3 regions of the Serratia aquatilis genome follow, and region 1 is predicted to be linked to each of the others. Evidence: predicted binding sites of a transcription regulator. Region 1 holds the regulator's gene; each other region holds the start of a gene.
What was found. Region 1 encodes CRP, which controls carbon source genes, mostly activating them, when cyclic AMP is high. Its sites were predicted from a motif close to ATGTGANNNNNNTCACAT; they were not measured.

Region 1 (10,497 bases):
TCCGGATCGGTGTGCTGAGTCAGCAGTGAGTATTTGGCTTCTAGATAGTCGGCCAACTGGATATAGAGTTGGCTGAGGGATTCACGCATCGGCTGCTCTTTCCACAGCTTGAACCAGAACCAGGTGAACAACCCGTACCACGCCGTGCCTACGATATACAGCAAGGGGGTATGCCATATGGGTACACTGCCCGCCATACTGAGTGAGAAGATGGCGGCGACAAGGGCGGCGGGCAACAGACGCGCGTGCAGTGGGCTGATTTCACCGCTGACACCGAGTAACAATGCCATTCCCAGCATCAGTAAAGGCAACGGAATATGCCACAGCAGCGCCTGCTGCAGCAAAATACTGCTGAGGGCGAACAACGAACCACCAACGATCAGACGTTTGAAGAAGCGTTTGTGGGGGGTATCTAGCCCAGCAATATTGCAACAGGCGGGAACCAGCGAGAACAGTAACCCTAACTGCAGGTTGCTAATCAGCAATCCAAAAACCACGGGTAGGCAAAGCACCAGTGTTTGTCGCAGTGCGTAATTGACTTCAGGGTGGTAGATCAGGCGACGCCACATGGTTTGCTATTCAGCAGCTAAAGACACGGCGCCTTGTAGCGCCGTGTTTTCAAGGATTAACGTGTACCGTATACGACAATAGTTTTGCCGTGAGCGGAAATCAGGTTTTGGTCTTCGAGCATTTTCAGAATACGACCGACGGTTTCACGCGAGCAACCGACGATTTGGCCAATTTCCTGGCGGGTAATTTTGATCTGCATACCATCAGGGTGGGTCATGGCATCAGGTTGTTTTGCCAGATTCAGCAAGGTCTGTGCGATGCGGCCAGTAACGTCAAGGAAGGCGAGGTTACCCACTTTCTCTGAAGTGACTTGTAGACGGTTTGCCATCTGTGCGGACAGGCGCATCAGAATATCCGGGTTCACCTGGATCAGTTGGCGGAATTTCTTGTAGGAAATTTCAGCCACTTCACAGGCTGTTTTTGCTCTCACCCAGGCGCTTCGCTCCTGGCCTTCTTCAAATAATCCGAGCTCGCCGATGAAATCCCCCTGGTTAAGGTAGGACAGGATCATCTCTTTGCCTTCTTCATCCTTAATCAGCACCGCGACGGAACCTTTTACGATGTAGTAAAGCGTTTCGGCTTTTTCACCTTGGTGAATCAGCGTACTCTTCGATGGATATTTGTGGATATGGCAATGAGACAGGAACCATTCAAGAGTCGGGTCTGTTTGCGGTTTGCCGAGAACCATTCGCTGTTATCCTCTGTTGTAATCGCTGCCTTGTATCACAGGGGTCAGAGTTCCCTGTAAAACGTGCTTCTAGCCTGGTTTATTATTAGTGGCTATCAACAGGTTTTGAGGCGTGTTATAGAAATACGCTTATGTTCTAGCATATTGACTTGCGTGGAGTGCTGCAAGCTACATTCTGTTAACATGCCAATATAGGGGCCTTTCCTTGGACATTTCCCTGAAATCGGTGACCTGGAAAGAGTTATTGCGGCTTTGTTTGTAGCACAGAGTGAGGCGAGTGTCTTGTGTTGTCTCGCTTCAGCATGATTAGCATCAGGTTCCGTTGCCAGTTTCTATGCGAAAGCGTACTTTGTTTTTCAGAAATAAACCGGAGAGTACAAAATGCAGGCAAGAGTCAAGTGGGTAGAAGGGCTGACATTTATGGGTGAGTCCGCTTCTGGTCACCAGGTATTGATGGATGGTAACGCGGGGGAGAAAGCGCCAAGTCCGATGGAAATGGTACTGATGTCTGTGGGTGGCTGCAGTGCTATCGATGTGGTGTCAATTTTGCAAAAAGGGCGTAACGATATCGTTGATTGTGAAGTAAAACTGACATCAGAACGCCGAGAAGAAGCCCCTCGCCTGTTTACCCATATCAACCTGCACTTTATTGTCGCGGGTAAAGGGCTGACCGATAAGATCGTGGAACGAGCGGTAAACCTTTCCGCAGAGAAATATTGCTCCGTTGCGCTGATGCTGAATAAAGCCGCCAGCGTCACCCATAGCTTTGAAATCCGCGAGATTGCCTGAGCCTACCAACGGTAACGCTGGCAGTATGTGCGCAATAAATCAAGAAAGCGCCGCGCCGTGATGGTTAGCGGCGATTTTTGCGAGTACAGCACGCAATACTGTGCCTGCGGCAGACAGTCGATAGGCAATGCCACCAGCTTATGCTGCAAATAAAGCGGCGTCGCCATCGCTCGTGCCACGATAGTCAGATAGCCAGCCTCCAGTACCATACTCAGTCCATATGCTACCGAATCAGAACGGATGGGCGTGTGGGGCAGCTGCTGGTAGAAGGTGCCGAGCACCGACTGTAGCTGCTGGTAATACCCCATGTCGGTTTCCGGTAATACCAGTTTTGCCTCGCGGAGCTCGTCCAGTGATTTCGCCTGTGCCAGCGGGTGCCCTTGGCGGGCAATAATACAGAAAGGGGCGTTGAACAGCGGCTCGCGCACCAAATCTTCTAAAGGTAGTTCCGGACTAACGGTGCCGACGGCAAAATCCAGGCGCCCCTCACGTAATGCTGGTAGTAGGGTCGACATCTGGGCTTCACGGATCAGCAGATTGGCCTGTGGAAATGGCTGTTTGAACTCTTCTACCAACTCAGGGAGTACCGTTAGAGCCAGTAAAGAAGAACATCCCACCGCAACGCTGCCCTGCGAATGCTGGTTCAACTGCTGGATCTCATCGGTGGCACGCTGTAGTTCTTCCAGAATCAGCTGCATTCGCAGAGCGAACGCCCGGCCCGTTTCGGTCAGCGTCATCCCCTGGCTACTACGAATGATCAACTGGGTTTCCAGCACTTGTTCCAATTCGCGAATAGTGCGGCTTACCGCTGGCTGGGACTGCCCCAGGGCACGCGCCGCGCCGCGAATGCTGCCGCTACGGATCACCTGTTGGAACACTTTAAGTTGCTGTAATTTTGGTAAATACCCCATTCCTGCCCCTATCAGCAAAAGCTATCACTACTTAAAAAATTGTATCTTATGCAACATGGTAAAAGCCTATAGTTTCTAAGGTATTGATATAAGTGATTGTTATTTAAGGTTATAAAGTGACCTGGATCACACTATCAAAACAAGCCCGCCAGGATGGGGGAGGTCTTAGTGATAACTTAAAGGAATACCAGCGATGAAAAGTCGTTCACTAATGATTTTTTTGCTGTTTGTGGGTTATGTCGTGGTTTACATCGATAAAACCGTAATGGGTTTTGCACTGTTACCTATTGAACGTGAGTTCAATCTGCAGGCTGAGCAACTGGGATACATTACCGGGATGTTCTTCCTGGCCTACTCATTGTTCCAGATACCGGCAGGCTGGCTTAATGACCGTTTTGGCTTCAAGAAAGTCCTGTGCAGTTCGCTACTGCTGCTTGGCGGGTTTGCGCTGTGCTTCGGCATTCTGGGGTTCGGCCTGGGGCTGCTGGTGACGTTCCGTTTCCTTTCCGGTATTGGCCACTCTGGCTACCCTTGCTCTTGCGCCAAAGCCGTAGTGGCGAATTTCTCGCTAGAACAACGCACCTTTGCGCAATCGATCCTGCTTTCCTCCGCCGGGTTGGCGATGACCGCTGGGCCGCTAGTCGCAGTTTATTGTCTGGATCATATTGGTTGGCGCGGTTCCTTCTCGGCTCTTGGCCTGCTGGCATTCGCGATTGCCGCCTGTATCTTGTGGCTGGTGCCCAACCCGCCTCAGGCTGAGCGCACCCAGCCCGGTGCAACCGGGGCCAGCTATAAAGCCTTGTTGAAAAGCCCGATAGTGTTGCTGCTATTTGTGGCGATCTTCTGCATCAACATCCCGTCTTACGGTTTGATGGCTTGGTTACCGAAATTTCTGGTCCAGCAACGCGGGCTACCGATCGGTGTTTCCAGCATGGTGGTGGCTGCCGGTGGTTTGGGGATCTGGATCTCTTCCCTCGGCACCGGCTGGTTGGTGGGGCGTTATCTGCAAGGGCGTGAGCCAATGGTGATCTGTATGAGTTCCCTACTTAGCGCAATCTGCATCTGGCTGGTGTTTACCAGCGAATCGCCACTGGCCGCAAGCCTGTTCTTGTTCCTGAGCTATGTGTTTCTGATGGCGTCATTTGTCACGGTTTTCACCTTACCTATGAAACGCCTGCCTGCGGAAGTAATGGGGGCCGCAATGGGGCTGATCAACACCGGCGGCACCCTGGGGGGATTTGTTGCGCCGATTGCCATGGGCTATTTGATCACCCTAAGTCACGATTACATGTCGACGTTTATCTTTTTGGCACTCGCCATGGTGGTTTCTGGGTTAGTGATCCTGCCACTGGCGAGTCAGTCACGCCAGCCGATATTGAATTGAGGAGTACGAGAATGAATATTGAACAGTTGATAGCTGATGTTGAACAGCAGGTCCTGAACTGGCGTCGTCATCTGCATGCTCATCCAGAGTTATCTTTCCATGAGGCGCAGACAGCCGATTATATTGCCGAGCAACTCGCCAGTTTTGGCCCATTAACCCTAACCCGTCCTACCCCGAATAGCGTGGTTGCCGAATTGCAGGGGGCTGCACCGGGGCCATGTTTTGCCTTGCGTGCTGACATTGACGCCTTGCCAATCCAGGAAGAAAACGACGAACCCTTTTGCTCGACGCGGCCAGGGGTGATGCACGCCTGTGGCCACGATGCCCATAGCGCGATGCTTCTGGGGGCGGCCAGGGTACTATGCCAGTTACAATCCCGGTTACAGGGCTCCGTGCGTTTTATCTTCCAACATGCTGAGGAGGTACCGCCGGGGGGCGCGCAGCAGTTGGTGGATCTGGGCGTACTGGATGGTGTGAAGATGATCTTCGGCCTGCATGTGATGCCAAACTTCCCTACCGGTGAAGTGGCTTTAAAACCGGGCGTTTTCAGTGCTTCCAGTGATAACTTCGATATCGTGCTGCAGGGAAAAGGGGGCCACGGATCGATGCCCCACTTGTGTATCGACCCCATCCCTATTGGTGCAGAAGTCGTCACCGCATTGCAGCAGATTGTTGCGCGTAAGTTGGATCCGTTGAATGTCCCTGTCCTGACGGTGGCCACTTTCCAAGGAGGCGACAGCTATAACGTCATTCCTGACAGCGTCAGGCTGGCAGGCACTTTGCGTACCCATAATCGGGAGGTACGCGAGCGGGTGCCGCAGTTGGTTGAACAAACCATCGCTGGGATCAGCCAGGCTCATGGTGCCAGCTACAAGGTGAGTTGGACGCGTGGTTACACCATCGGTAATAACCATCCGGACGCGTGCGCCATTGCGCGTGAGGTGATTGCCGAAACCGTGGGGCCGCAAGCATTGCGGGAAATGACAACACCGATGTTTGGCAGTGAGGATTTCTCCTCTTATCAGGAGAAAGTGCCAGGGTGTTTCCTGTTTATCGGTAGCGGTAATGAAGCGATTGGTGCAACTTACGGTGTACATAATCCCAGGTTTAAACTGGATGAGGCGGCATTACTGATCGGGGTGCAACTGCACGTCGGCTTTATTCGCCGTTTGCTGATGCGTTAACGACGTTTGGCGCGGTAATAAACCGCGCCAAACAAGGTTGTTATTCTATCTTCTTGCCTTCCAATAACCGCTGGACCAGTGGAGCCATGATCAACTCCATTGCCAGCCCCATTTTGCCCCCCGGCACGACCAGCGTATTAATATGTGAAATAAACGATCCCTGCAGCATGGCTAACAGGTAGGGGAAGTCGATCTGATCTAAACCGCGAAAATGGATCACCACCAGGCTTTCATCCAGTGAAGGAATGGCTTTAGCGGCAAACGGGTTGGAGGTATCCACCGTCGGAACGCGCTGGAAGTTGATGTGGGTGCGCGAGAATTGGGGGGTAATAAAGTTAATGTAGTCTTCCATCGAACGCACCACGGAGTCCATCACCGCCTCACGCGAGTGGCCACGTTCACCGGTGTCACGCACCAGCTTCTGGATCCATTCGAGGTTCACAATTGGAACCACGCCAACCAGCAGATCAACATGTTTAGCCACATCGACGCGATCTGTCACTACCCCACCATGCAAGCCTTCATAAAACAACACGTCAGTTGGAACCGGCAAGGGTTCCCAGGGAGTGAAAGTGCCTGGAACCTGATTGTAGGGCACCGCTTCATCGTAGGTGTGCAGATATTTGCGAGAACGACCAGTGCCGTCTTTGCCATATTGGATAAAGCTTTGCTCAAGCAGGCCAAAATTATTGGCTTCCGGGCCGAAGTAGCTGATATGGCGACCTAAATCGCGCGCTTTACGGATGGCAGCATCCATTTCCGGCCGGGTAAAGTGATGGAAACTATCGCCTTCCAACTGAGCAGCACGGATGTTTAGCTGTTGGAAAATTTTGCGGAAAGCCTGGCTGGTGGTGGTAGTCCCGGCACCGCTGGAGCCGGTTACCGCGATAATAGGATGCTTGGCAGACATAGTTGTAAGTCACTCCGAATTTAGTACGCGTGAGTCAGGCTGTGGTGACCTTTTCCCCGTGACCCTGTGCGCGCCTTGGTTGGCAATAATCCATTGTTACCTGATTTTTTGTGCCAGTCATAGGCCTGAAGTCGACTAAATATCTTCTTGCCCGGCTCGTATCTGCCCACGAGGCATCAGATTAATAGTCTCATGCAACTCCGACCACACCAGAACCACCTCACCACTTTTTAACTGTCGGTGCACATCTCCTACCTTTTGCTCCAGCGTGCGCTCATGCTCGCCATAGTCGGTTCCTTCACGCAGGACAAAGGATTCGATCAGGCTATTCAGGGTCTCTTTTTCAAGCTCTTGCCAGGGGATAATCACGTTGTCGATTCCAAGAAAGGGGAAAGCCAGGATGGAATACGGTATTCCAGCCACATTTGTGGTTTTTTTAATGTGCCGCCAACAAAGCCAACGTGACCGCCACATTCCGTCAACTGATATTCGATATTGGCTGGCAGACTGGCGAAATCCGGGATCACCTCATCTGTCATAAAGGGATCGTCTTTAGCATGAATGATCAGCAATGGCGTGGTGATCTGCGGCAACAGAGGTAAGGCACTGCAACGGCGATAATAATCAACAGCATTACTGAAACCGTGAATGCGCGAGGTTATCACTTCATCAAATTCGCGGATGCGCCGTAATTTGTTTAACTGTGGCAGATTGAGCGGCAGCGTACCTGGATAATACAGTAGTTTACGCGCCGCGTTCTGCTTAAGCTGGCCCAGAAGGTAGTGCTGATAAACGCGGGAAAACCCCTGTTCCATTCGTATGGAACACGGTTCCAACATCAGCGGTGCAGAGACGATCACTGCCGCCTGTAATAGACTGTCATCCCCCTGTTGTGCCAGATAGTAAGCCAGCATATTGCCGCCAAGAGAAATGCCGACCGCTGCGGTGGGTGCTTCACCAAGGCTTCCTCGCAACCATCGCAGGAAAAAACGGGCATCTTCTGTTTCACCGGAGTGATAGATGCGTTGTTTGCGATTGGGAACACCGCTGCAGCCGCGAAAATGCATGATCACCCCCAGCCAACCCTTTTCGCGCCACGCATTGAGCAGCCCGTGGGCATAAGGGCTGTAAAAATTACCCTCCAACCCATGAAATAGCACGACGCGTGGTTTATTGCGCGCCAAATAGGGATCTTCATTCCAGGCCAGATCGACAAAATCGCCATCGGGCAATTCCAACCGTTGCCAGAATGGTTTCAACATGACACGACGACGAACCAGCCGTGGCAGCAGGGTTTGCAGATGTGGATTACTGGCCCCAGTCATGGGACGGAAGGATTCATTCATAGTTGAAGAAAATTCTTGTTGGCGGCTATTGTGTGATCAATACCGCACTGTTAGCTTCAATATCCAATGTGAACAATCATACTGCAAAAAAAACATTTGGGTGAGGAGCACCCACCTCATGGAACTGAGTTTATTTCTTTCGATGCTAGGCTTCTTATGGGTTGCGGCAATCACGCCGGGCCCAAATAACATGCTGCTCACTACTTCTGGTGCCAATTTTGGTTTTATGCGTTCGTTGTGGCTGATGATTGGCATTATGTTGGGTATGCAAAGTATTTTGTTGCTGGTGGCCTTTGGCGTCGGGGGATTGATCCTGATTTATCCCTCCTTGCACCTGATCCTGAAGATCCTCGGTAGCCTCTATCTGCTATGGCTGGCATGGAAAGTGGCTACCGCAGCCTATGAAAAGCTGGAAACAGATGCGGCACCGCCAAAGCCTATTCGCCTTTATCAAGGATGGCTGTTGCAGTTCCTCAACCCAAAAGCCTGGTTAATGGCATTGGGGGCGGTGGCGAGTTTTAGCCTGGCGGGGGATAAATACAATCACTCTATTCTGGCAATCGCCTTCGGCATTTTTGCCGTAAATATGGTGGCCGGAGTCATCTGGTTAGGATTTGGCACGGTGATTGGTCGTCTGCTGCGTAGTAAGAAAGCCTGGGTTATCTTTAACGTTTCGATGGGGCTGTTAACCGCGGCCTGTGTATTACTGATTTGGCATTAAGGGAACGCAGATGGACGAGAATTATTTTCACGTTGATGCTTTTATCGGTGACGGGCTGCGCGGTAATCCTGCGGGAGTTTGTCTGCTGAAACACCCCTTGGATACGGCGCAAATGCAAGCTATTGCCAACGAGCTCTACCTGCCGGAAACCAGCTTTGTTTGGGAAGATGGTGATATGCATGCGATCCGCTGGTTTACGCCAACGCGCGAGGTTGATCTCTGTGGACACGCCACGCTCGCCACCGCTCATGTCTTGCTAAACGTGATAAATCCGGCGCAGAGTGATATCCGTTTCCGCTCCGCCAGCGGTGAGTTATATGTAAAACGTGATGCTGCAGACGGTGAACGTCTGATCCTTGATTTCCCTTCTCGTCCACCGCAGAAAGTAGCCGAACCAGCGCTATTAGCAACGTTACTCGGTGCCCAACCGCTGGAAGTATGGCAAGCGAGGTCGATGATGGTGGTATTGGCTAATGAAGGGCAGGTAAAAGCATTGCAGCCAGACATCCCCGAGTTGATCGACAATGTTGGCTGTGGCGTGATCGTGACGGCGCCGGGCGATGAAGTTGATTTTGTCTCGCGTTACTTCTCTCTGGATCGCAGTGAAGACCCGGTAACGGGCTCTTCTCACTGTACGCTGATGCCTTATTGGACGGCGCGTCTTGGCCGCCACGTTTTACATGCCAGGCAGCTATCGGCGCGGGGCGGTGAATTGTTCTGCGAACTCAAAGGTGATCGCACGTTACTGGGCGGTTATGCATGCATTTTCCTGAGGGGAGAGATCGGTTTATAAACTGGGGATGGTTGTTTATCAGCAATAATAAATTCACCTTGCATGGCAAGGTGAATGGGATGCAAAAGTTATTCCTGCGGTTGAGTATCAGGTTTAACTCTCTGATTCAAATGCCTGAGTCAGGTTTTCCAACTGCTCCTGCGCCTCCAGCCAGGTCATTTCTGTCTCTTCCAAAGCAGATTTGGCCTCGCTCTGCTTTTGCAGGCATTCGGTCAATTCGGTTTTCCGGTTGATGTCATACAACGCTGAATCAGCCAGTTGTTCTTCCACTGCCGCCAACTCGGCCCCCAGCTTGTCCATTTGCTGTTCCAGCTTGGCGATCTGTTTACGTAACGGCTGGGTTTGTGCACGGAACTCGGCTTCACGGCGCTTCTGATCTTTACGCGCTTGCGCGCTGTTACCGTTATCCTGCTTCGATGGGGCATCCTGCTGAGCCTGCTGTTTTTGCAAGTCGCTAAGCCACTGCTGGTAATCGTCCAGATCGCCCTCAAACGGTTCTACCTGGCCGTCATGCACCAGATAAAGATCGTCGGTAGTGGAACGAAGCAAGTGACGGTCGTGCGAAACGACCACTAAAGCGCCTTCAAAGTCGATCAGTGCTTCAGTCAACGCCTGGCGCATATCCAGATCCAGGTGGTTGGTTGGTTCATCGAGCAGCAGTAGGTTGGGCCGTTGCCAGACGATTAACGCCAGAACCAGCCGCGCCTTTTCACCACCTGAAAAACGCTCGGTAACCTCGGTAACTTTATCGCCCTGAAAACCGAAGCCGCCGAGATAATCACGTAGCTGCTGTTCCAACACTCGCGGCGCAATGCGGCTCAGATGCTGCAACGGTGATTCATCAGCGCGCAGGAACTCCAACTGATGCTGCGCGAAGTAGCCCAGTTTTATGCCCTTTGCCAGCCCAACTTCACCGCTCAGTGATGGCAGGGTGCCAGCCAGTAATTTAATCAGGGTCGACTTACCGGCACCGTTACGGCCCAGCAAACCAATGCGTGAACCTGGCACCAGATTGAGCTTGATCGACTGCAGGACCACTTTATCACCGTATCCAGCACTGACTTTCTCCATGCGCAGCAGCGGGTTTGGCAGGCTCTCCGGTTCGCGGAAGCTAAAGCTGAAGGGGTTATCAACATGTGCAGGGGCAATTAGCTCCATGCGTTCCAGCATCTTGATACGGCTCTGTGCCTGCTTGGCTTTG
Region 2 (10,497 bases), 760 kb from region 1:
TTGCCGCTACAGAGTGAAAAACGTTTGCCACCATGGCCTGCTTCTCGTCTCTTGCTACAGTACGAAAGCCAAAGTCGGTGGTTTCCTGCGCTTGATCTACCATTGTCCTGCCTGCTATTCAGTCAATTTAGTGTTTGGGAGTGTACCAGAAAGCGGCAAAATACCCCACCTTGCACGGGTATAACCTCTACGAGGCAGAACCAGGTTCCTCCGCGTCTTCATCGTCTTCACGCAACGCAGCACCGCCATCGTATTGCACTGCCGGATCATCATTGTCACGTTGGGTATCGGCCTGCTGGGCCAACAATGGGTTAATTGGCCGTTTAACCTCGACCCCCAGTGCCCGGAAGCCCTCAATCTGGCCGATAAGATTACCACGCCCTTCGCTCAGTTTGTTCATTGCCAGACGAAAACTGCCCTGCGCTTTATCCAGGCTTTGCCCCAGTGCCGACATGTCGTCAACAAACAGGCGCATCTTGTCGTACAGCCGCGCGGCGCGATCGGCAATACGCTGTGCGTTCTGACTCTGATGCTCATAACGCCATAGATTGCTGATAGTACGCAGAGCGACCAACAGAGTGGTAGGGCTGACCAGCATGATGTTGTGCCGCAACGCTTCACCAATCAGGTCCGGCTCGCGGTCTATCGCCAACAGAAATGCAGGCTCCACCGGGATGAACATCAACACGTAATCCAGTGAGCGTAAACCCGGCAACTGCTGATAGTCCTTGCGGCCCAACAGCCGGATATGCCCACGCAGCGAACTGATATGCTCATTCAACGCCGCCTCACGATCGCTATCATCCTCACTGTTAAAGTAACGTTCGTAGGCCACCAGCGACATCTTGGCGTCGATCACCACGTCCTTGCCCTGAGGCAAGCGCACAATCACATCGGGCTGCATACGGCTTTGATGATCCACGCGCACATTAACCTGTGTTTCATACTCGTGTCCTTCGCGCAAACCAGAAGCCTCCAGCACCCGGCTCAGAACCACTTCTCCCCAGTTGCCCTGAGTTTTGTTATCGCCTTTCAGCGCCTTGGTCAGGTTGAGTGCTTCACGCGCCATTTGCGCATTTAGTTGCTGCAGGTTTCGGATCTCATGGGTTAACGTATGCCGCTCACGGGCCTCCTGACCAAAGCTATCCTGCACCTGACGGCGAAAACCGTCCAACTGCTCGCGGAGCGGTAACAACAGACGATCCAGACTCTGTTTATTTTGCTCATCCACCTTGCGGCCACTGTTTTCAAAGATACGGTTCGCCAGATTCTCAAACTGGGTGGTCAGGCGTTGTTCACTGTTGATCAATAGCCGCTGCTTTTCTTCCGCCGCCATACGGGTCTCTTCCAGACGAATAGTCACTTCACGTAGCTCGGCTTCTTGTGCACTGATGACTTCACGCTGCGCCCGCAGTTCCTGATTCAACAGTTCGCACTCATTACGCCAGTGGTTGAGTTGCTGCAACCTCTCCTGCCCGGCAGCAAGTTGGCTATGTAACGTACGCAATTCCAGATCGTTTTGCCGCAGTTGCTGATCGCGGCGCTGTAGCTTTTCCTGGCAGGCATCGGTTTCGCTTTGTACCTGCCGCAGAGATTGTTCCAGCAAGCGCAAATCGGTTTCATGCTGAGCGCTGTTCTGCTGCGCCTTCAAGCTGGTAATCAGCCACCCCAGCAGCAGGCCTATCAACACGCCACCAATACCGTAAACCAAACTGGTATCCACCCTGCCTCCCATTAACTATGCAATTCCAGCGCATGTTGCGCCCATTGCCTGCAACGTTAAAGTGAGGCTGTATGGATGTCCAGCCTATTTTCATGCTGGAACGCGCGGTGACCGACGGGAATACCGCGCTGATATAGAGGACTAAAACAGTTTGAAGCGATACTCGGCGATAAACTCGGCCGCCAGCGAATGGGAACGGAAGTAACTCCCGTCGGATATTACTGGCGTTTTATTCACGTTCTTATAGGACCATCCTGGGCCGATCCTGCTGAAAACCGTCAGATTTTTCAGCGCCGGGTGTGAAGGAGCCCAACTGCCAAAGGCGTTGACCTCACCGGTATGCACCATCGTCCCTTGGTAATTGAACTGGCCATAGTTGCCAGCAAGCCCTGCGCTAAACTCAGGCGTAATATGGTACTCGGCCAGCACTGCCAGCATGGTTTCCCCATCACGCAGATAGTCCTCACCAACATGGGACATTGAGGTGTAAGTCCCGCGAGTGTTTCTGGTCAAGTGCCGGGGAAAAAAGCCGAGTTCTCCTTCGCCTTTCGGTGCCCGCGTGTAGGAGACACCCAACTTGATGTTCCAACGCGGCTCCTGCCATTTGGCGTCGAAGGCATAGTGATTGGCGTTACGATCAAAATTACGTCTATCCAGCGCCATTACCTTGTAATCGTCCAACGCTTGGGTGGCATAAATCTGGCTACCAAGACTGAGTTTCTGGGTTGGTTTAAGCCCCAGGCGCAGGGTCTGCCGGCGCAAGTAATTATGTGATTCCCCGTAGGTCAACTGCCCAGTAAACAGGTCGCTTTTATAACCCAACTCCCCTGTAACAAGATGATTGATATAACGCCTATCATTGGTTTGCAGACGCAGGCTGTCTGGCGAGTTGCGCTCCATGGAGCGTTCAACATAGGCACCTTGCAAAGAAAATCTCCCCCCCGTTATCCCCCCCGACCAGCCCAGGTAAGCGGTGGGTGATAAATGCGTAGAGTTGGTGATAACGCCATAGTTATGCAGGGTTTGCCAACCCCACTGCGCATTGAGCGCTGCAGCGCCAACCTCCCCTTTCAGTTTGATATAACGTTGCCCAATCTTGCTGAAACCTGTTGCATTGCTTTTACTGTTACCGGACCCATTGTTGTACAACACCCCGCGACTGTTGAAGTAGTCGCTGGCACCCAGCTTTACCGCACTGTAGTAATCAAGGTTAAAACCGAGAGTATCTGCCAGATAACCGGATTGATAACTCAGCGCCAGCCCTTGCCCCCAGGCGTTATGAACCCTTTTGGGATTCGCAGCGTCTTCCTTGAGGTATTTCCAGATATTTTTCAGTGAAATTTCCGCATGGCTATCACTGAAGATAGGTGAAGAAAATACGTTTTCCTCCGCTGCCTGAGCCGCAGCAGATAATAGTGAGACAGTAATAAAAAAACACAAGACAGACCTTTTCATTTATTGTCATCCCTGAAATAGACATAGTGAAATCCGACCGGGGAATTTACGCCCCGGAAATCAGCTTCATGAATGGTATATTTATTTATTGCACAGAAAGAATTAATGATTATTCTTTAGGGCTTCCTGACCTTTTGAAACATAACTCATGTCGCCAACATCGGTGACCGTATATTTGCCATTTTTGTAAATAATCTTCACTACTGCCGCATTTTTCAGCGGTTTATTTTTATTCGGATTATCGGTCATATCTGAAATCATCATCAATATCGATAACCCTGAGGAGACAACCAGAATATTTTTATCTCCACTCTTTAAAGCGTCCTGTACCATGGTATTGAGTGCCCGCTGCATACGCGTTTTCACCTGAACAGCATCCTCTGCTTCTTTCTTGTCATCGCTCTTGCTGATGGTATTAACCATAGTGATAAGGTCAATTTTGCCTTCAGTTATCTGCTTAAACATGGTGGCACCAGAATCCAGGCCCAGTGTTTTTGCGGAAGCGTTAGCCATCTCCTCATTTGGCAACCCTTCAAATCCGCCGAAGAACTCCTCACGTAAATCAGTCAGTTCCGTCGTTTTAGCTTGCGGCTGCCCGATTTCCTGCAGGATGGTTTGCATCGTTTCGCGTTGGCGCCCTGCATCGCTGGTGTAAAAACGATCAAATTCAATCCCTTTTAAGCCAGCCCCCAGATAGCGGGCCACTTCAACGCCAGCCGGTGTCAGTGGTGAATCTGCCCAGCCCTGTACCCGATCATAGGTATTGAGTATCGTTTTACCGTGGCGGGCAAAGTAAATGTTAACGCTATCGGTTTCAGCAGCAGAAACATTAACCACGGATAGCGAAGAGAATGAAAGTAGAGAGGCCAGCAACCATGTTTTAATTTTCATTGATTATTCCTTAGTGAAAAACATTACGCCTATACGTTAATTGGTTAATTGATTAATTATCAGCAGATCGTCACTTGGCTTAAGTACAAAAAAAAACCCAAACCCGTGACGATTTTTCGTCAATGGGTTTGGGTTTTGCCTGTTTATTCACAGTAACAATCCACTTACTGGCAAAGTAACATCACCAAAAAATAAGGGGAAGAAAAAAACTCAGATAAAGAGAAAATCGTGATCGAATTCTCACTTACCCTTAATTATAAATAAACAGGTTGCAGCAAGGGTAAATAATTAACTGAGGGCTGCGGCATCGGCCCTCAACCCATCCACTGCGTCAGCCACTTAATCCCGTATGCCCCAGGAGCCAGAATACCGAATGCCCAGATCATTGCTGAGGTAATATTGGCAATCTGGAATGACATTTGTGGCATGGCGCAGATCCCGCCAACTAGAGGCACTACCGCCCGCAGTGGCCCGAAGAAGCGGCCAAAGAAAATACCCAGCACGCCCCAACGTTCAAAAAACGCATGGCCACGCACCAACAGCTGTGGATTGCGCGACAGCGGCCACATATGGGCAACGCGATCCTGATAGTGGTATCCCACCCAGTAAGAGAGCCAATCACCAAAGAACGCCCCCGCAGCGGCAGCGGCCCAAATCGGCCATAAAGCGATACCGCTTTCGCCGATCAGTGCGCCCAAAGCAAGCAAAATGACCGTTGCTGGCAGTAGTAAAGAGAGAAAAGCCAGTGACTCGCCAAATGCCAGAAAGAAGACAATGGGCACAGCCCAGCCTTCATGCTGGCGCACTACTTCACTCACCCAATCGACAATGTCATTCAGGTTCAATCCTCTGCTCCTGTTTAGAGAAATAATCAACCGCAAGGATACGCAATATCGAACCTCACTAGCTATTCATCATTCAAGATAGAACGCCTGCAATGCTTGGCGCTGGCTTTGCCCCAGCCCGTACTCAGCTTCCAACCAACGATCGGTAGAACCATACTGCTCACGAATACAGCCCAACGCAGTCATTAGAAATTCTTCCCGAGCACTCAATACTTGGGTGAATTGAGCCAACGCAGCATCATTCAAACGCATGGAAAGTTGCTCCAGCATCTGTTGGCGAAAAGCCGCCAGCGTCGTTTCGGTCAGTAGATAATCTTCCACCACCGTAGCCTCATCTGCGCCCAGCGCAAATAGCACCAGCGCTGAACCGACACCGGTACGATCTTTGCCTACGGCACAGTGCTGCACCAGAGCGCCATCTTCCGGCTGTACCAACAGTTGAGCCAACTGGTGATATGCAGCATTGTTGAATGGCAGGCGACGGTAAAGCTCCAGCATAAATTTCTGGGCATTAAACCCGGCAAGGGTTTCACTGGTCAGTTTTTCCAGGTTGGCATTCACTTCATTACTGAGCGGATTTGCTGGAACGTGGTGATAGTCTGCTCCTTCCCATAGCACATCCGGCTTGGCTTGAACTTCATCAGCATCACGGTAATCCAGCACCGAACGCACCGGAACACCCGCCAGGAAACTACAGTCTTTCTTCGTCAGGCGTTCCAGAGAACCAGAGCGAAACAACAGCCCCCGCTTGATACGACGACCATCAGCAACGCTGTTACCACCTAAATCGCGAAAGTTGATACCACCATCAAGCGGCGCCAAGGAAGGATGTTGCAAGATCTGAACAGTCATAAACGTCCTCATGTAGATTGACTTGAGATAGACAGCCGCGCTGACCGTATGGCAGTGGACTGCATGACGCAGGTGAGTATAACCGTACCAGATTAGTGCAAAATGACGAAACGGGCCGTTGAACGGCCCGTCAGACTGCTGACAAACCCCGTTATTAGGGAGAGCGTGCCGATGGGGTCGTAACGGCGTAAGCCGTCGGAGCGCCCCTCGGTGCGCTAGACCCGGGTATCTCGGGTCGGAAGGCGACTTTGTCATCAACCTCACGGGCCGTTGAACGGCCCGTATTTGGCAGGAGCTACAGCAGGCGACGAGCGGCTTCAACCACGATCTGCACCGCCTGGCTTTCAGTTTTCTTCATGGTTTCCGCGTTGGGGATCTCTTGTTGGGTGCGATTGACTATCACACCGGCAACCATTCCCGCACGCAGTCCTTGGCTGGCACACATGGTCAGCAAGGTGGCGGACTCCATTTCATAGTTCATCACGCCCATGGATTGCCACTCGGCCATCGAACCTTTGAAACGGCTGACCACACGACCAGAATAAGTATCGTACCGCTCCTGACCGGGGTAGAAAGTATCGGAAGAAGCAGTGACACCGATATGCGTGGTTGCACCGCAAGCCTTGGCGGCTTCAACCAGCGCAGTAGTACAGGCAAAATCCGCTACTGCCGGGAATTCCATCGGGGCAAAGTGCAAACTGGCACCATCGAGGCGCACCGCTGCTGTGGTAACAAGCACATCGCCAACGTTGATATCGGCTTGAATAGCACCAGTGGTACCAATACGCAGGAAGGTGCGAATGCCCAGTTGCGCCAGTTCTTCAACGGCAATCGAAGTAGATGGGCCACCAATACCGGTTGAGCAGACGATCACCGCTTTGCCATCCAGTTCCGCACGCCAGGAGGTAAATTCGCGATGAGAGGCCAGATGCACCGGGTTTTCCATCAGCTTGGCAATTTTCTCTACACGCTGTGGATCACCGGGAACAATGGCCAGTGTAGCCCCTTGTAAATCATTCTTAGTTAGGCCAAGGTGAAAAACGTCAGACTGAGACATAGGAATACTCCTCATGGAACCCGTTTGTGGGAGGAACAAAAATGTACTCTACTGAAAATTCCAGGCAAATTTAGTGACCGTAGTCACCATATATAAAGAAACGAAAATTAACCTACATTATTTATGTGATTTGAATCACAAATAAAAATCACCAAGGGAAATGTTTTCGACAAGTTCAGGCTATACCGACCATGGCATGAAAAATAAGCGGTAATCTTGCCTATAGTTAAGCTCAGCCGCGTTATCGCATGGAGACTGTAATGAAAACCGAACCAGAAATGATACTCAACCAGGCCAAGGGGGGATTCACCCCAGCCGTTGCTCCGTTGGCGACTTCAACTATCCAGACTGATGAACACGACATACATGTTGGCGAGACCACTATCCCTTCGCAGGGGGACGATCTTCCCGCCTATATCGCCAAACCGGCCAACCATCCTGGGCCACTCCCTGTCATTCTGGTAGTGCAGGAAATCTTTGGCGTTCACGAACATATTCAGGATCTGTGCCGTCGCCTGGCAAAACAGGGCTATCTGGCCATTGCGCCAGAACTCTATTTCCGTCAGGGGGATGCCAGAGATTTCAGCGATATCGGTGAGCTGGTACAAAAACTGGTGAGTAAAGTTCCGGACAACCAGGTATTAGCCGATCTGGATCATACCGCTCACTGGGCAACGCGCCACGGTGGCGATGCCAGTAAGCTGGCGATCACCGGTTTCTGTTGGGGCGGGCGCATTACCTGGCTGTATGCCGCCCATAATCCGCAGTTGAAAGCCGCAGTAGCCTGGTATGGCAAACTGGTCGGCGAGAAGACCCTGAATTCACCGAAGCATCCGGTCGATATTGCCACCCATCTTTCAACTCCGGTACTGGGGCTATATGGCGGCCAGGATGCCAGCATTCCATTGGATACGGTGGAAACCATGCGTCAGGCAATCCGCGCGGCCAACGCCGATGCCGAGATTGTAGTTTATCCGCAGGCAGGCCATGCTTTCCATGCCGATTACCGCCCGAGTTATAATGCCGAAGCTTCAGCGGATGGCTGGCAGCGTATGTTGGCGTGGTTCATGCAGCACGGTGTCGTTGGCGTGAGGTAATTGTCAGTTCAGGGGCAACCACTGCCCCTTTTTCTCCTTAGCACAGCGTCAATGTGCCGAATGCGCTGTGCCAATCACCCTCAAACTTGTCCACTGCGGCCAGTACTGCCGGGGCGCTGATAAACTGCTCAGCCACGTCCACCGGCAAAGTAATGGCCTCACAGCCTGCCAGCAAGCACTCCAATGCCTGACGCGGTGTTTTGAAACTTGCCGCCAGCACTTTCGCCTGTGGAGCATGTAATTCAAGCAGTTGCTGTAGCTCCTTTACGGTAGCGGTCCCACTGCCCCCCTGAGCATCCACCCGGTTGACATAAGGCGCCACATACTCGGCTCCAGCCAAGGCAGACAGCAGCCCCTGAGCCGCGCCATAGACCGCAGTGCCTAGCGTCGGGATCCCCATACCATGCAATATTTTAAGCGCCGCCAATCCTTCTCCAGTAACGGGCACTTTCACCACCAGCCCAGAAACCCGCCGATTGAGCAAAAGCGCTTCTTCTACCATCAGGTCTGCCTTTGTGGCCAGCACTTGAGCAAACAGTTTGCCCTGCCCGCCTAACGCATCACGCAGAGCAGGTAATACTTCCCATAGCGAGGTGCGTGATGCGGCGACAATACTCGGGTTGGTCGTTACCCCTTGTAACGGTAAAAGGCGCGCCAGACGCTTCACCGCATTGACATCGGCAGTATCCAGATAGAGTTCCATGGTTGTACCTCAAAGCGAAAATGGAGGGCGCCGCAGCGCCCGGAATGGATTGGGCTAATTCCCTTAACGGCAAAACCTAAAGTTCTAGCTCCTGTTTCAACAATGTTTCCACCTGTTGGGCGGAAACTGCGTTCACCAATGCTTCACGGAAAGCTTCGTGCATGATGCGCCGCGCCAGTTTGGAGAAAATACGCATATGCTGATCCCCAGCGGCATGTTTATTGAGGGTCAGCATGATGACAAATTGCGCCTGCTCCTCGCCCCAGACCACCGGCTGCGCCAACTTGGCAACGCTGATTGTCGACTGCTCAATATGCTCAGATTTGGTATGTGGAATAGCGAAGCCAAAGCCCAACCCAGTGGAAAACACTGCTTCACGCGCCCATAAATCGGCGGCCAGCTTGCGTGGATAACGGCAACGGCCAGACAGCAGCAGGTTATCCGCCATGCCTTTGATCACCTCTTCTTTGCTGCGCCAATCCACCCCCAGGGCAATGCAGTCAGGGGTAATCAGCGGAGCATCGCTCTGTTCCATACGGAACTGCGCCAACAGGTGTTCCACCTCCAGTGAAGTACGGCAGGCCATCGCACGGTTCAACAACAGGCGGCATTCACGGCTATCCAACTTGGCCAGACGAGTTTTGGTTGCTGCAATAGCAGGAGCACTCATGCTGATCTCATCGAGCCCCATCCCTACCAGCAGGGGTAGCACCGAGCCTTTGGCCCCTAGCTCGCCACACAGGCCAATCCATTTTCCGTGACGGTGCACTTCGCGGACCGCGTGATCCAAACTGCGCAGGAATGCCGGGTTCAGGCTGTTGTAATGCTTGATGACTTTGGCGTTATCCCGGTCCACCGCCAGCAGATACTGCGTCAGGTCATTGCTGCCAATACTGAAGAAATCTATCTCTTCACAGCACTGATCGATGATAAACAGCACCGAAGGCACTTCCAGCATGATGCCGAGCGGGATTTTTTCATCGAATGGGATCTGACTACCGCGCAGGGATTGCTTCACCTCGGCCAGTTGATCCTTCACCCAGAGGATCTCCTCCATTGAAGAGATCATTGGGATCATGATCTTCAGCGGGCCATGTGCCGAAGCACGCAGGATCGCACGTAGCTGAGTACGGAACAGCGGCAGAAACTCCTGATAGATACGCACCGCACGGTAGCCGAGGAACGGGTTGTTCTCTGCCGGAATGTTCAGGTAATCCACCGGCTTGTCACCACCAATGTCCATGGTGCGTACGATGATCGACTTACCCGCCGCCGCCTCCACCGCCTGGCAATAAATGTTGTACAGCTCATCTTCTGAAGGGGCGGATCCACGGTCCATATACAGCATTTCCGTGCGGAACAGGCCAATCGCCTCTGCACCGCCGCTGAATGCCGCCTCAGCCTCTACCGCATGCGCAATGTTGGCCGCCACTTCCATACGAACACCGTCCGCCGTGCGCCCCGGCAGATCCAGATAGGCGCTCTGCTGGTGGCGGATCTGCTCACTCAACCACTGTTCCTGCTGGTAATAACGGCGAACCGGCTCGGTAAGATCGCAGGCGACCAGCCCCAGATCGCCATCGATCTGTATCTGCTGATGCAAATATGGCAGTAAGGCAGTAGCCTCTACCCCCACCAGCGTGGGGATGTTAAATGAACGGGCCAGGATCACCGTATGCGAAGTGCTGCCACCGCTGCCTAACAGCAAACCTTTCAGATAGCGCTTGTCCAGTTCCAAAAACTGGCTGGGGGTAAGTTCATCGGTAATGCAGATGCTGTCGCTAGTCAGCGCTTGCTGTACCGGGAAGCGATGTTCGCCGTAGATATGCTGTAGGAGTTGAAAGCTGACGTCACGAATATCCAGCTCTCGTTCG
Region 3 (10,497 bases), 1.5 Mb from region 1:
GAATCGATCACCCTGAGTTAACCAGAGGAGAACTTAATGACCCGTTTTGGCTTACAGAAGCTCTATATCCATGGTGCCTATGTAGACAGTACCGAAGGTAAAACCTTCAATGCGGTTAACCCGGCCAATGGTGAAGTGATCGCCGAGGTTCAGGTGGCCAGTGCTGAAGATGTTAATCGTGCGGTGGCGAGTGCGGCCAGCGGGCAGAAGGTTTGGGCAGCAATGCCTGCAATGGCGCGCTCACGCATTTTGCGCCGTGCGGTGGATATCCTGCGTGAGCGTAATGATGAATTGGCAATGCTGGAAACGCTCGATACCGGTAAGGCACTGTCCGAAACCACGGTAGTGGACATTCAGACCGGAGCCGACGTGCTGGAATATTACGCCGGGTTAATCCCGGCGCTTGAAGGCCAGCAGATCCCATTGCGTGACACCGCCTTTGTTTACACCCGCCGTGAGCCTCTTGGCGTAGTTGCCGGTATTGGTGCATGGAATTATCCGATTCAGATCGCACTGTGGAAATCTGCTCCGGCATTAGCGGCAGGCAACGCCATGATCTTCAAACCCAGCGAGGTCACTTCACTGTCCGCGTTAAAACTGGCGGAGATCTATAGTGAAGCAGGGGTGCCCGACGGCGTATTCAACGTCGTTACCGGCATTGGCACACAAGTGGGGCAATATCTTACCGAGCATCCCGGCATTGCCAAAGTGTCCTTCACCGGTGGCGTGAAAACCGGCAAAAAAGTGATGGCTAATGCTTCTGCCTCCAGCTTGAAGCAGGTGACTATGGAGCTGGGAGGCAAATCGCCGCTGATCGTTTTCGATGACGCCGATCTGGATCGGGCAGCCGATATCGCCATGATGGCCAATTTCTACAGTTCCGGGCAGGTGTGTACCAATGGCACACGGGTGTTTATCCCCGAGACTCTGAAAACAGAGTTCGAAGCTAAAATCCTTGAGCGGGTAAAGCGTATCCGCTTGGGGGATCCCACCGATCCTGCTACCAACTTTGGTCCGTTGGTGAGTTTTGCTCATATGGAATCGGTACTGCGTTTTATCGAGAGTGGTAAAAGCAGCGGTGCACGCCTGCTTTGTGGCGGTGAGCGCGTCACTCAAGGAGCCTTTGGCAAAGGGGCATTCGTTGCCCCCACGGTGTTCAGTGACTGTCATGATGATATGACAATTGTCCGTGAGGAAATTTTCGGCCCGGTGATGAGTATTCTCAGCTATCAAAGCGAGGCTGAAGCGATCAGGCGCGCTAATGATACGGATTTCGGGCTGGCCGCTGGGGTGGTGACGCGGGATCTGGCGCGTGCACACCGGGTTATCCACCAGTTGGCAGCCGGAATTTGCTGGATCAATACCTGGGGCGAGTCACCGGCGGAAATGCCTGTCGGCGGGTATAAGCAGTCCGGCGTTGGCCGCGAAAATGGCCTGACTACGCTGGAACATTACACACAAGTCAAATCGGTACAGGTGGAGCTGGGCGACTATAGCTCCGTGTTCTGATTACCGTCCTGTTTTCTCTGATTTCCCCCTTTCCCCTGCCGCCAAACAGGCGGCTGAAGGCACTAAAGCCGCCATCAGCAAAATCACGCTGAGGATCACGCCCCTCTTTTTATGAAGAGGGCAGGCGGGGGCACTTTAACCAAAGGAGATAATTGATGGAATATGATTACATCATTATCGGTGCCGGTTCTGCCGGTAACGTCTTGGCGACACGCTTAACTGAAGATGCTGATGTCAGCGTTCTGCTGTTGGAGGCCGGTGGGCCGGATTACCGGATGGATTTTCGCACCCAGATGCCAGCGGCATTGGCTTTCCCATTGCAGGGGAGGCGCTATAACTGGGCTTACGAAACCGATCCTGAACCCCATATGAACCACCGCCGTATGGAGTGTGGCCGTGGTAAAGGCCTCGGCGGTTCATCACTGATTAACGGCATGTGTTACATCCGTGGTAATGCGTTGGATTTTGATCATTGGGCCAAAGCGACCGGGCTTGAAGACTGGAGCTATCTTGACTGCTTGCCCTATTTCCGCAAGTCGGAAACCCGCGATATCGGCCCTGATGATTATCATGGTGGGGAAGGGCCGGTCAGTGTGACCACACCGAAAACCGGCAACAACGAGCTGTTCCATGCCATGATTGAGGCCGGTGTTCAGGCCGGTTTTCCACGCACTTCAGACTTGAATGGTTATCAGCAGGAAGGTTTCGGCCCGATGGATCGTACCGTGACGCCGAATGGACGCCGTTCCAGTACGGCTCGTGGCTATCTGGATCAGGCGCGTTCACGTCCGAATCTGAAAATTGTTACCCATGCACTCACTGACCATATTGAGTTCAGTGAAAAACGCGCGGTCGGCGTTTGTTACCTGAAAGGCGATAGCAATCACCGTCATTCGGCCAGAGCCAAGCGCGAAGTGCTGCTGTGCGCTGGGGCAATTGCATCGCCGCAGATCCTGCAACGTTCCGGCGTTGGCCCGGCGGCGCTACTCAAGCGTCTGGAGATTAATCTGGTACACGATCTGCCTGGCGTTGGTGAGAATCTGCAGGATCATCTGGAAATGTACCTGCAGTATTCCTGTAAAAAACCGGTATCGCTCTACCCGGCATTACAATGGTTTAATCAGCCGAAAATCGGAGCCGAGTGGTTATTCAACGGTACCGGCATTGGGGCGAGTAATCAGTTTGAGGCTGGTGGTTTTATCCGCAGCAGTGCGGCCTTTACCTGGCCCAATATTCAGTATCACTTTCTGCCGGTAGCGATTAATTACAATGGCAGCAATGCGGTAAAAGAACACGGTTTTCAGGCCCATGTGGGCTCGATGCGTTCACCAAGCCGTGGCCGCATCCAGGTAAAGTCCAAAGATCCACGCCAGCATCCGAGCATTTTATTCAACTATATGTCAACCGAACAGGACTGGCAGGAGTTCCGCGATGCCATTCGCATCACGCGGGAGATCATGGCGCAACCGGCGTTGGATCAATACCGTGGTCGAGAAATCAGTCCGGGAGCTGAGATAAAAAGTGATCAACAGCTCGATGCGTTTATCCGCCAGCATGCGGAAACCGCCTTTCATCCTTCATGCTCGTGTAAAATGGGAGAGGACGCGATGGCGGTGGTCGATGGCCAAGGGCGGGTTCATGGAGTTGAAGGATTACGGGTAGTCGACGCCTCAATCATGCCGCAGATCATTACCGGTAACCTCAATGCAACCACTATCATGATCGCCGAGAAAATTGCCGATCGCATCCGCCAGAGGGAGCCATTAGCGCGCAGTACCGCAGAGTATCATGTTGCCACTGAGGGGCAGTAAGACGGGGTAACCCCCGTTGTAGTGGGGCAGTAAGCAAAGGCCATTGGCGATGCTCAATGGCCTTGATTTTTTCAGCTTAGTATCACTGGCCCATCCAGGCGGCGCAGTTTTCGTCCATACATTTGTAGTTGTAGAGCAGATGCAGACCAGGCGAACCGTGGTAATAGCCGGGTAAAGGGGCGATGCTTGACGATTTTTGGTCTGCCCCATCCTGTTGGGAACCTCGGCGATAGACTGCTGGCGTTTTGCCAAACTGCTTTTTAAATGCCCGCGAAAATGAAGGCTGGGAATCAAAATGGAACTGTAGAGCAATATCTAGAATGGGGCGAGGGGTCGCGCGTAGCGCCTGCGCAGCCTTCGACAAACGGCGTTCGCGAATGTAGCTGCCAAGTGCATAACCGGTAGTGCTGCGAAACATGCGTTGCAGGTGCCACTTGGAATAGCCTGATTTTGCCGCCACATTATCCAACAGCAGCGGCTGATCCAGGTGCGTTTCAATCCAGTCCAGCAAGTCGTGAATGATATTGGTGCGATCCATTATTTTAATTCTCCCGCGGTTACGACATTCAGGTCACATTGAAATAAGTGCCAATAATCCAAGAATATTCTTTGATAATAGGCTCGTATGGCGGGTTACGCAAGTATAAACTTGGTAAATCGAAGCAACTAAAGCGAAAGGCCAAAATGCAACTTTAAGGCTTTTACCCCTGCGGGAGTGAGCTGCAGTGCCCGGCTGTCGAGCTGGCGCCAGAGCCAGCCACGCCTCTCAAAGGCCGTCAGCATAGCAGCGCCCAGTGCACCACCGAGATGTGCCTTGCGTTCGCTCCAGTCCAGGCAATCGCAGGCGAAACGCCTCCGCGAAGGTGGTGCAGAACAATCGATACCGAGCTGTGTTAAAGCTGCCAGCCCTTGGTTGCTGAGTTGGTAGTCGTTTTCCCCTTCTAGCCAGCCCAGTTCCAGTAGCCGGTGATGCAATTGCACTGCAATTTCACCAGCAATATGGTCATAGCAGGTCCGAGCAAAACGAAGTGCGTCCGGGGTAGTGCTTTTGACTTTTGGTCGCTCCTCCCCGGCCAGAGCCATCAACATTTCCAGTGCGTCAGCCACCGGTTTGCCAGCTAGACGGTAGAAGCGATAGCGGCCCTGTTTCACGCAGGCGATAAGGTTCTGCTCCTGCAGGCGAGAGAGGTGGCTGCTGGCGGTGGAGGCTGCAACATCCACTGCGGCACTTAGCTCAGTAGCGGTATAGGCGCGCCCGTCCATTAGCAGGCACAGCATACGTGCCCGAGTGCGATCGGCAATGGCGGCAGTCAACGTTGCCAGACGGTCTTCAAGTGGGGTGTCATTCATACTTCGAGCATAATCGAAGTATCGGTTCTCGGCTACCCCGACAATGGCTCCTCCCTCATAAGCTAAAAAGGAGACTTCGATCATGGCCTGCCCATTCTCAGTGACATCGCGGCAAGCGGTATGTGAAGCATTAACTCATCGCGACCTCGGTGTTCGACCTGCCCATGAACCGGTACCCCCGGCGTTACTTGCCACACCGGCTCACCCAATATTTGCTTCTCTGGTTCGTATGCGCGATGACGGCGTGCAGCCGGAATTAAAGGCGGCGATTGGCGCGGCTTTAGACTCGTTCAGTGAAGATGACATTCGCCAGACCACTATCAAGGTAGCGCAACAGTTGGCTACTCGCCTGTCAACGGCGGAACAACTGACCCGCTTTAATTACTCTTTACCGATCTGCCTGTTGGCAGAAATGCTGGGAGTGGCCGTTCGGCAGCGCGACGCGCTGGTGGATGAAGTGATGGATTTTGTGCGCTGTATTGCCCCCGGTGGCAGCACTCAGCAAATGATCAGCGGAGCGCAGGCTGCTGGAAAATTACAGATCAGGATGCAACAAGCCGATGGCCCGCTGTTTCTCCGCCTGAGCCTGCAGATTGGCGATCGTTCACTGGCAGAGGCCAATGCCATCGGGCTGTTTTTTCAGGCTTGTGAAGGAACCGCCGGATTATTGGGGCAAACGTTGTTGTTGATGAGCCATCGTTCTGAATCAGCAGAATATTTGATCTCAGAGGTACTGCGGCAAACGCCACCCATTCATACTACTCGCCGCTTTGCTTTGCGGGATACGCAGCTGGACGGCCAGGCGCTGGTTAAAGGGCAATGCGTAACCATCCCATTGAAAACGGCTGAGGAAAGTTTTGCTTTCGGCTACGGTGTTCATCAATGCCCGGGTTCCCATTGGGCGAAAACCATAGCGCTGGCGGGGATCGACTATTTATCTGCCCTTAATTTCGACCCCAGTCTGTTGAGCTACTTCCGCTGGCGCATTTCGCAGAATGCGCACGTGCCAGAGTTCTATACTGCCAAGGAGCATAATAATGATTGCGGTGATTTTTGAATTGCAGGCTGCAGAAGGACAGCGGGAAACTTACCTTCAGTTAGCGGCGGAGTTGAAGCCGCTATTGGCGGAGATCGATGGTTTTATCTCGATTGAACGCTTTCAGAGTTTGACCGATCCCGAGAAATTACTCTCGCTCTCGTTCTGGCGTGACGAAGCGGCGGTACAGCAGTGGCGTAATCTGGAGCAGCATCGTCAGGCGCAGTCTCGCGGGCGGCACGGTGTACTGGAGCATTACCGGCTCCGGGTTGCCGACGTGGTCCGCGATTATGGGCTGGAGCCTAGGGAGCAAGCCCCGGCCGATAGCCGTAAGGTTCACGGTTGATTAGCATCCAAGTTACAGAAAGGCGGCAAGTGCTGTTCACCCGGGGTTGCGCACTTACCGCCTGCTTGATTATACAACCCGTTTAAGGCGCAACGGAGGTAGGTACCCACAGTCGTCTTTTTGCTGATTAAAAAACAACCAAAAATCCCTGCGATCTCTTACTGCCGTTATGGCATAATGCGCGCCAAATCACATTCCTAATTAAATTAAGAGCGAGCGCTGTGTTAAGCACTAACAACATCACTATGCAGTTCGGCAGTAAGCCGCTGTTTGAAAACATCTCAGTCAAGTTTGGCGGCGGTAATCGCTATGGTTTGATCGGAGCCAACGGCTGCGGAAAATCTACCTTTATGAAAATTCTGGGGGGCGATCTGGTACCGAGTGCCGGTAACGTCTTCCTTGATCCTAATGAGCGCTTGGGTAAATTGCGCCAGGATCAGTTCGCCTTTGAACAATTTAGCGTGCTCGATACCGTGATCATGGGCCACACCGAACTGTGGACCGTGAAGGAAGAGCGCGATCGCATCTATGCACTGGCAGAGATGAGCGAAGAAGACGGCTATAAAGTGGCCGATCTGGAAGTGGCCTATGGCGAGATGGATGGTTATACCGCAGAAGCCCGTGCCGGTGAACTGCTGCTTGGCGTCGGTATCCCGGTAGAACAGCACTATGGCCCGATGAGCGAGATTGCGCCCGGCTTCAAACTGCGTGTCCTGCTGGCACAGGCACTGTTCTCCGATCCAGAAATCCTGTTGCTCGACGAACCAACCAACAACCTGGACATCGATACCATCCGCTGGCTGGAGCAGGTGTTGAACGAACGCAGCAGCACCATGATTATCATTTCGCACGACCGTCACTTCCTCAACATGGTGTGTACTCACATGGCGGATCTGGACTACGGCGAACTGCGTGTCTACCCAGGTAACTACGACGAGTACATGACTGCCGCCACCCAGGCGCGTGAGCGCTTGATGGCAGATAACGCCAAGAAGAAGGCGCAGATTAACGAACTGCAGTCATTCGTCAGCCGCTTCAGTGCCAACGCCTCCAAATCCAAGCAGGCTACTTCCCGTGCCCGTCAGATCGACAAGATCCAGTTGGAAGAGGTTAAAGCCTCCAGCCGTCAGAACCCGTTCATCCGTTTTGAACAGGACAAGAAGCTGTTCCGTAATGCGCTCGAAGTGGAAGCGCTCAGCAAAGGTTTTGATAACGGCCCACTGTTCAGCAAACTCAACCTGATGGTTGAAGTTGGTGAGAAGATCGCCATTCTGGGGCCTAACGGTATCGGTAAATCAACCTTACTGAAAACGCTGGTGGGTGATGCGGAGCCGGATAACGGTAGCGTGAAATGGTCTGAAAACGCCAAGATCGGTTACTACGCGCAAGACCACGAGTATGAGTTTGACGAGACACTGACCGTATTCGATTGGATGAGCCAGTGGAAGCAGGAAAAAGACGACGAGCAGGCGGTCCGCAGCATCCTGGGGCGTCTGTTGTTCAGCCAGGACGACATCAAGAAGCGCGTGAAAGTGCTGTCTGGCGGCGAGAAAGGCCGCATGCTATTCGGTAAAATGATGATGCAGCGCCCGAACATTCTGGTTATGGATGAGCCAACCAACCACATGGATATGGAATCCATCGAGTCGCTGAACATGGCGTTGGAAATGTACGAAGGTACCTTGATCTTTGTTTCCCACGACCGTGAATTCGTCAGTTCATTGGCTACTCGTATTCTGGAAATGACGCCGAACAAGGTGATCGACTTTAGCGGCAACTACGAAGACTATCTACGTAGCCAGGGTATTAACTAAGCTCCCTGCCTGCTAGCCCCCTGGTCCAGCATCAGGGGGCTCCTTCGCTACACACTTCACAGTGCGGATCTTTCGGCAGTTTCATTTCGCGGAACTGCATGCTCATGGCATCCAGCATCAGCAGTTTACCCACCAGCGGTTGGCCATAACCGGTCAGTAATTTGATCGCCTCCATCGCCTGCAAACTCCCAATGGTGCCGACCAGTGGAGCCATTACCCCTGCTTCGACACAGGTCAGCGCGTTGTCACCGAACAGCCTGCTCAGGCAGCGGTAACAGGGTTCATCCGGCTGATAGGTGAATACGCTTAGCTGGCCCTCCATACGAATAGCGGCCCCTGAAACCAGTGGTTTACGCTGCGCATGGCAGAGGCGGTTTAGCCTGTCGCGGGTGGCAACATTATCGGTGCAGTCCAATACCACATCACAGGATGCTATCTGTGCTGCCAGTGACCGATCATCCAACTGACCGTCAACGATATCGATGTGAACATGCGGATTGATCGCGCTCAACTCAATGCGCGCCGACTCTACCTTCGGCATAGCTAGACGCGCATCCCGGTGCAGGATCTGCCGTTGTAAATTGGAGAGTGAAACCGTGTCGAAATCAACCAATGTCAGATGGCCGACGCCAGCTGCTGCCAGGTAAGGCGCAGCCGCGCAGCCTAAGCCACCCAGCCCGATAATCAGCACGTGCGACGCTTTCAGTTTTTCCTGGCCGTCAAAATCAAAGCCGCGCAATACGATCTGGCGGTTATAACGCAGCATTTCCGCATCGGTTAATTCCGGCAACATGTTCAGTTCCTCAGTAGCGCATTGAAAGGTTCGATCTCTACCGTTTCCCCCGCTGCTACTGAACCACGCTCCCGCTCCAGCACGATAAAACAGTTACCCTGGCTGTAAGAGCTGAACACGTGTGAACCTTGATGGCCTGTGGTGCTCACTACCAGTTCACCTTCGGCGTTGCTGGTGAAAATACCACGTTGGAAATCGAGGCGGCCCGGTGATTTTTTTAATGGTGTCAGTGCGCGAGCCTTGAGACGCGGTGGCATATGCCACTCTGTGTGGCCAGCCAGTTTGGCAAGCAGCGGTTGCACCAATTGGTAGAAGGTCAGTGCGGCAGAAACCGGGTTACCGGGCAGGCCACAGAACCAGGCATTCTGCAGTTTACCGAAAGCAAAAGGCTTACCTGGCTTGATTGCCAGCTTCCAGAAGCTGACGTTACCGAGTTCATCGAGCATTTGCTTGGTATAGTCCGCCTCACCCACAGAGACGCCGCCGCTGCTGATAACCACATCCGCTTCGCTATCCGCCTTGAGAAATGCCGCACGCAAAGCCGCCTGATCGTCGGGGATAATACCCAGATCAATAACGCTGCAACCCAGTTGTTCCAGCATTAACCGCACCGCAAAACGGTTGGTGTCGTAAATCTGGCCGTCTTGCAATGGCTGGCCGATGGGTTGCAGTTCATCTCCGGTAGAAAACAGCGCGACTTTCAGTTTGCGTATCACCTGCACATCGGCAACGCCGAGCGAGGCCAGCAAAGGAAGTTGGGCTGCCCCCAGCTTGACACCTGCTGGCAGCACGTTGGCCCCTTTCAGGATATCTTCCCCCGCCAAACGGATATTTTGCCCGGAATTTACTGTTGCATTGAACCGCACACCCGCTTCACTCACTTCCGCCTGCTCCTGCATGATCACTGCGTCGGCACCAAACGGAATGGGCGCGCCGGTCATGATGCGTATACAGCTATTGGCCGGCCAAACGCCGTTAAACGGAGCACCAGCAAAGGCTTTGCCCGCCACGGGCAGGGGGACGTTGGCCTGCAATTCACCAATACGCACCGCATAGCCATCCATCGCCGAGTTAGCAAACGGGGGCACAGCAATCGGTGAAATCACCGGCGTGGCGGTAATACGCCCAGCGGCGCTGGTCAGTGCTATGGATTCAGTCTGCTGCAAAGGCGATATCTGGCTGAGCATTTTATCCAGCGCCTGCTCAAGGGAAATGAGGTCAGAAGTATGGCAATGATCCATAAAGAAAACTCCGTAATCAGCGTGCGCGAATTTTTCGGCAAAGTGCGGCTATTATGGCAGATAACGCCGGATGGGAGAATGCGCAATGCCATTGCGGGCCGATCGTTTCAGTATGCAGCGGCGCTTTGGCCTCGCTTATTTACTGCCCAAGACCACCAGTGTGGTTTTAGGGGAAAAAGCCAGATAACGCCCTGTTTTTATAACATTAAGGTTTATCACCGCACGAAATATTCTAAGCAGACTACGCTTAGAGCTTGCCGGCTAGTTAGCGCTTTACATCGCTTGCCGAGCTAAATATAGTCGAAAAGGGCAGAATAATAATTAACCTCCTGTTTTTCGCTGCGTAGCCAGATTGTTGCAACTTGAATTTATGTGGGTGTCTTAGGCTGCGGTGTTGGCTTGATGAGGTTAATACAGAGCGTCAGATTAATAAAAAATAACTGATTGCCATTGAAAAATGCAGAGACGGCACCGCGGTTTTGGTTATTTCGGTGCCGTCTTCCATCGGTATCTATACCCAAAAAAATTCGAGTTGCTTGTAGGCGGCAAGCTTGCGAGGCCCCAGGAGCATAGATAACTATGTGACTGGGGTGAGTA

Region 2: udp (uridine phosphorylase) is a predicted target of CRP. The motif match lies at 6,947-6,964, and genes of this name have one in related genera.
Region 3: SAQUA_RS15735 (ABC-F family ATPase) is a predicted target of CRP. The motif match lies at 6,230-6,247, and genes of this name have one in related genera.

Annotation. Positions count from the first base shown of each region.
Region 1 covers NZ_CP173186.1:4,992,027-5,002,523, reverse strand. Annotated here, with positions in the region: gene SAQUA_RS22825 (YccS/YhfK family putative transporter) at 1-569, opposite strand, end outside; gene crp (cAMP-activated global transcriptional regulator CRP) at 626-1,258, opposite strand; gene SAQUA_RS22815 (OsmC family protein) at 1,640-2,047, shown strand; gene SAQUA_RS22810 (LysR substrate-binding domain-containing protein) at 2,050-2,958, opposite strand; gene SAQUA_RS22805 (MFS transporter) at 3,152-4,342, shown strand; gene SAQUA_RS22800 (amidohydrolase) at 4,354-5,526, shown strand; gene SAQUA_RS22795 (phosphoribulokinase) at 5,567-6,436, opposite strand; gene SAQUA_RS22790 (YheU family protein) at 6,572-6,805, opposite strand; gene SAQUA_RS22785 (hydrolase) at 6,802-7,782, opposite strand; gene SAQUA_RS22780 (LysE family translocator) at 7,901-8,503, shown strand; gene SAQUA_RS22775 (PhzF family phenazine biosynthesis protein) at 8,514-9,296, shown strand; gene SAQUA_RS22770 (ABC transporter ATP-binding protein) at 9,390-10,497, opposite strand, start outside.
Region 2 covers NZ_CP173186.1:333,007-343,503, reverse strand. Annotated here, with positions in the region: gene ubiE (bifunctional demethylmenaquinone methyltransferase/2-methoxy-6-polyprenyl-1,4-benzoquinol methylase UbiE) at 1-103, opposite strand, end outside; gene rmuC (DNA recombination protein RmuC) at 188-1,723, opposite strand; gene SAQUA_RS01505 (OprD family outer membrane porin) at 1,865-3,178, opposite strand; gene SAQUA_RS01500 (histidine phosphatase family protein) at 3,281-4,063, opposite strand; gene SAQUA_RS01495 (DedA family protein) at 4,384-4,914, opposite strand; gene SAQUA_RS01490 (tyrosine-protein phosphatase) at 4,984-5,766, opposite strand; gene udp (uridine phosphorylase) at 6,062-6,823, opposite strand; gene SAQUA_RS01480 (dienelactone hydrolase family protein) at 7,084-7,920, shown strand; gene fsa (fructose-6-phosphate aldolase) at 7,958-8,623, opposite strand; gene ptsP (phosphoenolpyruvate--protein phosphotransferase) at 8,700-10,497, opposite strand, start outside.
Region 3 covers NZ_CP173186.1:3,479,142-3,489,638, reverse strand. Annotated here, with positions in the region: gene betI (transcriptional regulator BetI) at 1-16, shown strand, start outside; gene betB (betaine-aldehyde dehydrogenase) at 37-1,509, shown strand; gene betA (choline dehydrogenase) at 1,665-3,320, shown strand; gene SAQUA_RS15755 (helix-turn-helix domain-containing protein) at 3,403-3,858, opposite strand; gene SAQUA_RS15750 (ArsR/SmtB family transcription factor) at 3,987-4,670, opposite strand; gene SAQUA_RS15745 (cytochrome P450) at 4,753-5,727, shown strand; gene SAQUA_RS15740 (antibiotic biosynthesis monooxygenase family protein) at 5,708-6,052, shown strand; gene SAQUA_RS15735 (ABC-F family ATPase) at 6,274-7,866, shown strand; gene moeB (molybdopterin-synthase adenylyltransferase MoeB) at 7,898-8,659, opposite strand; gene moeA (molybdopterin molybdotransferase MoeA) at 8,662-9,900, opposite strand.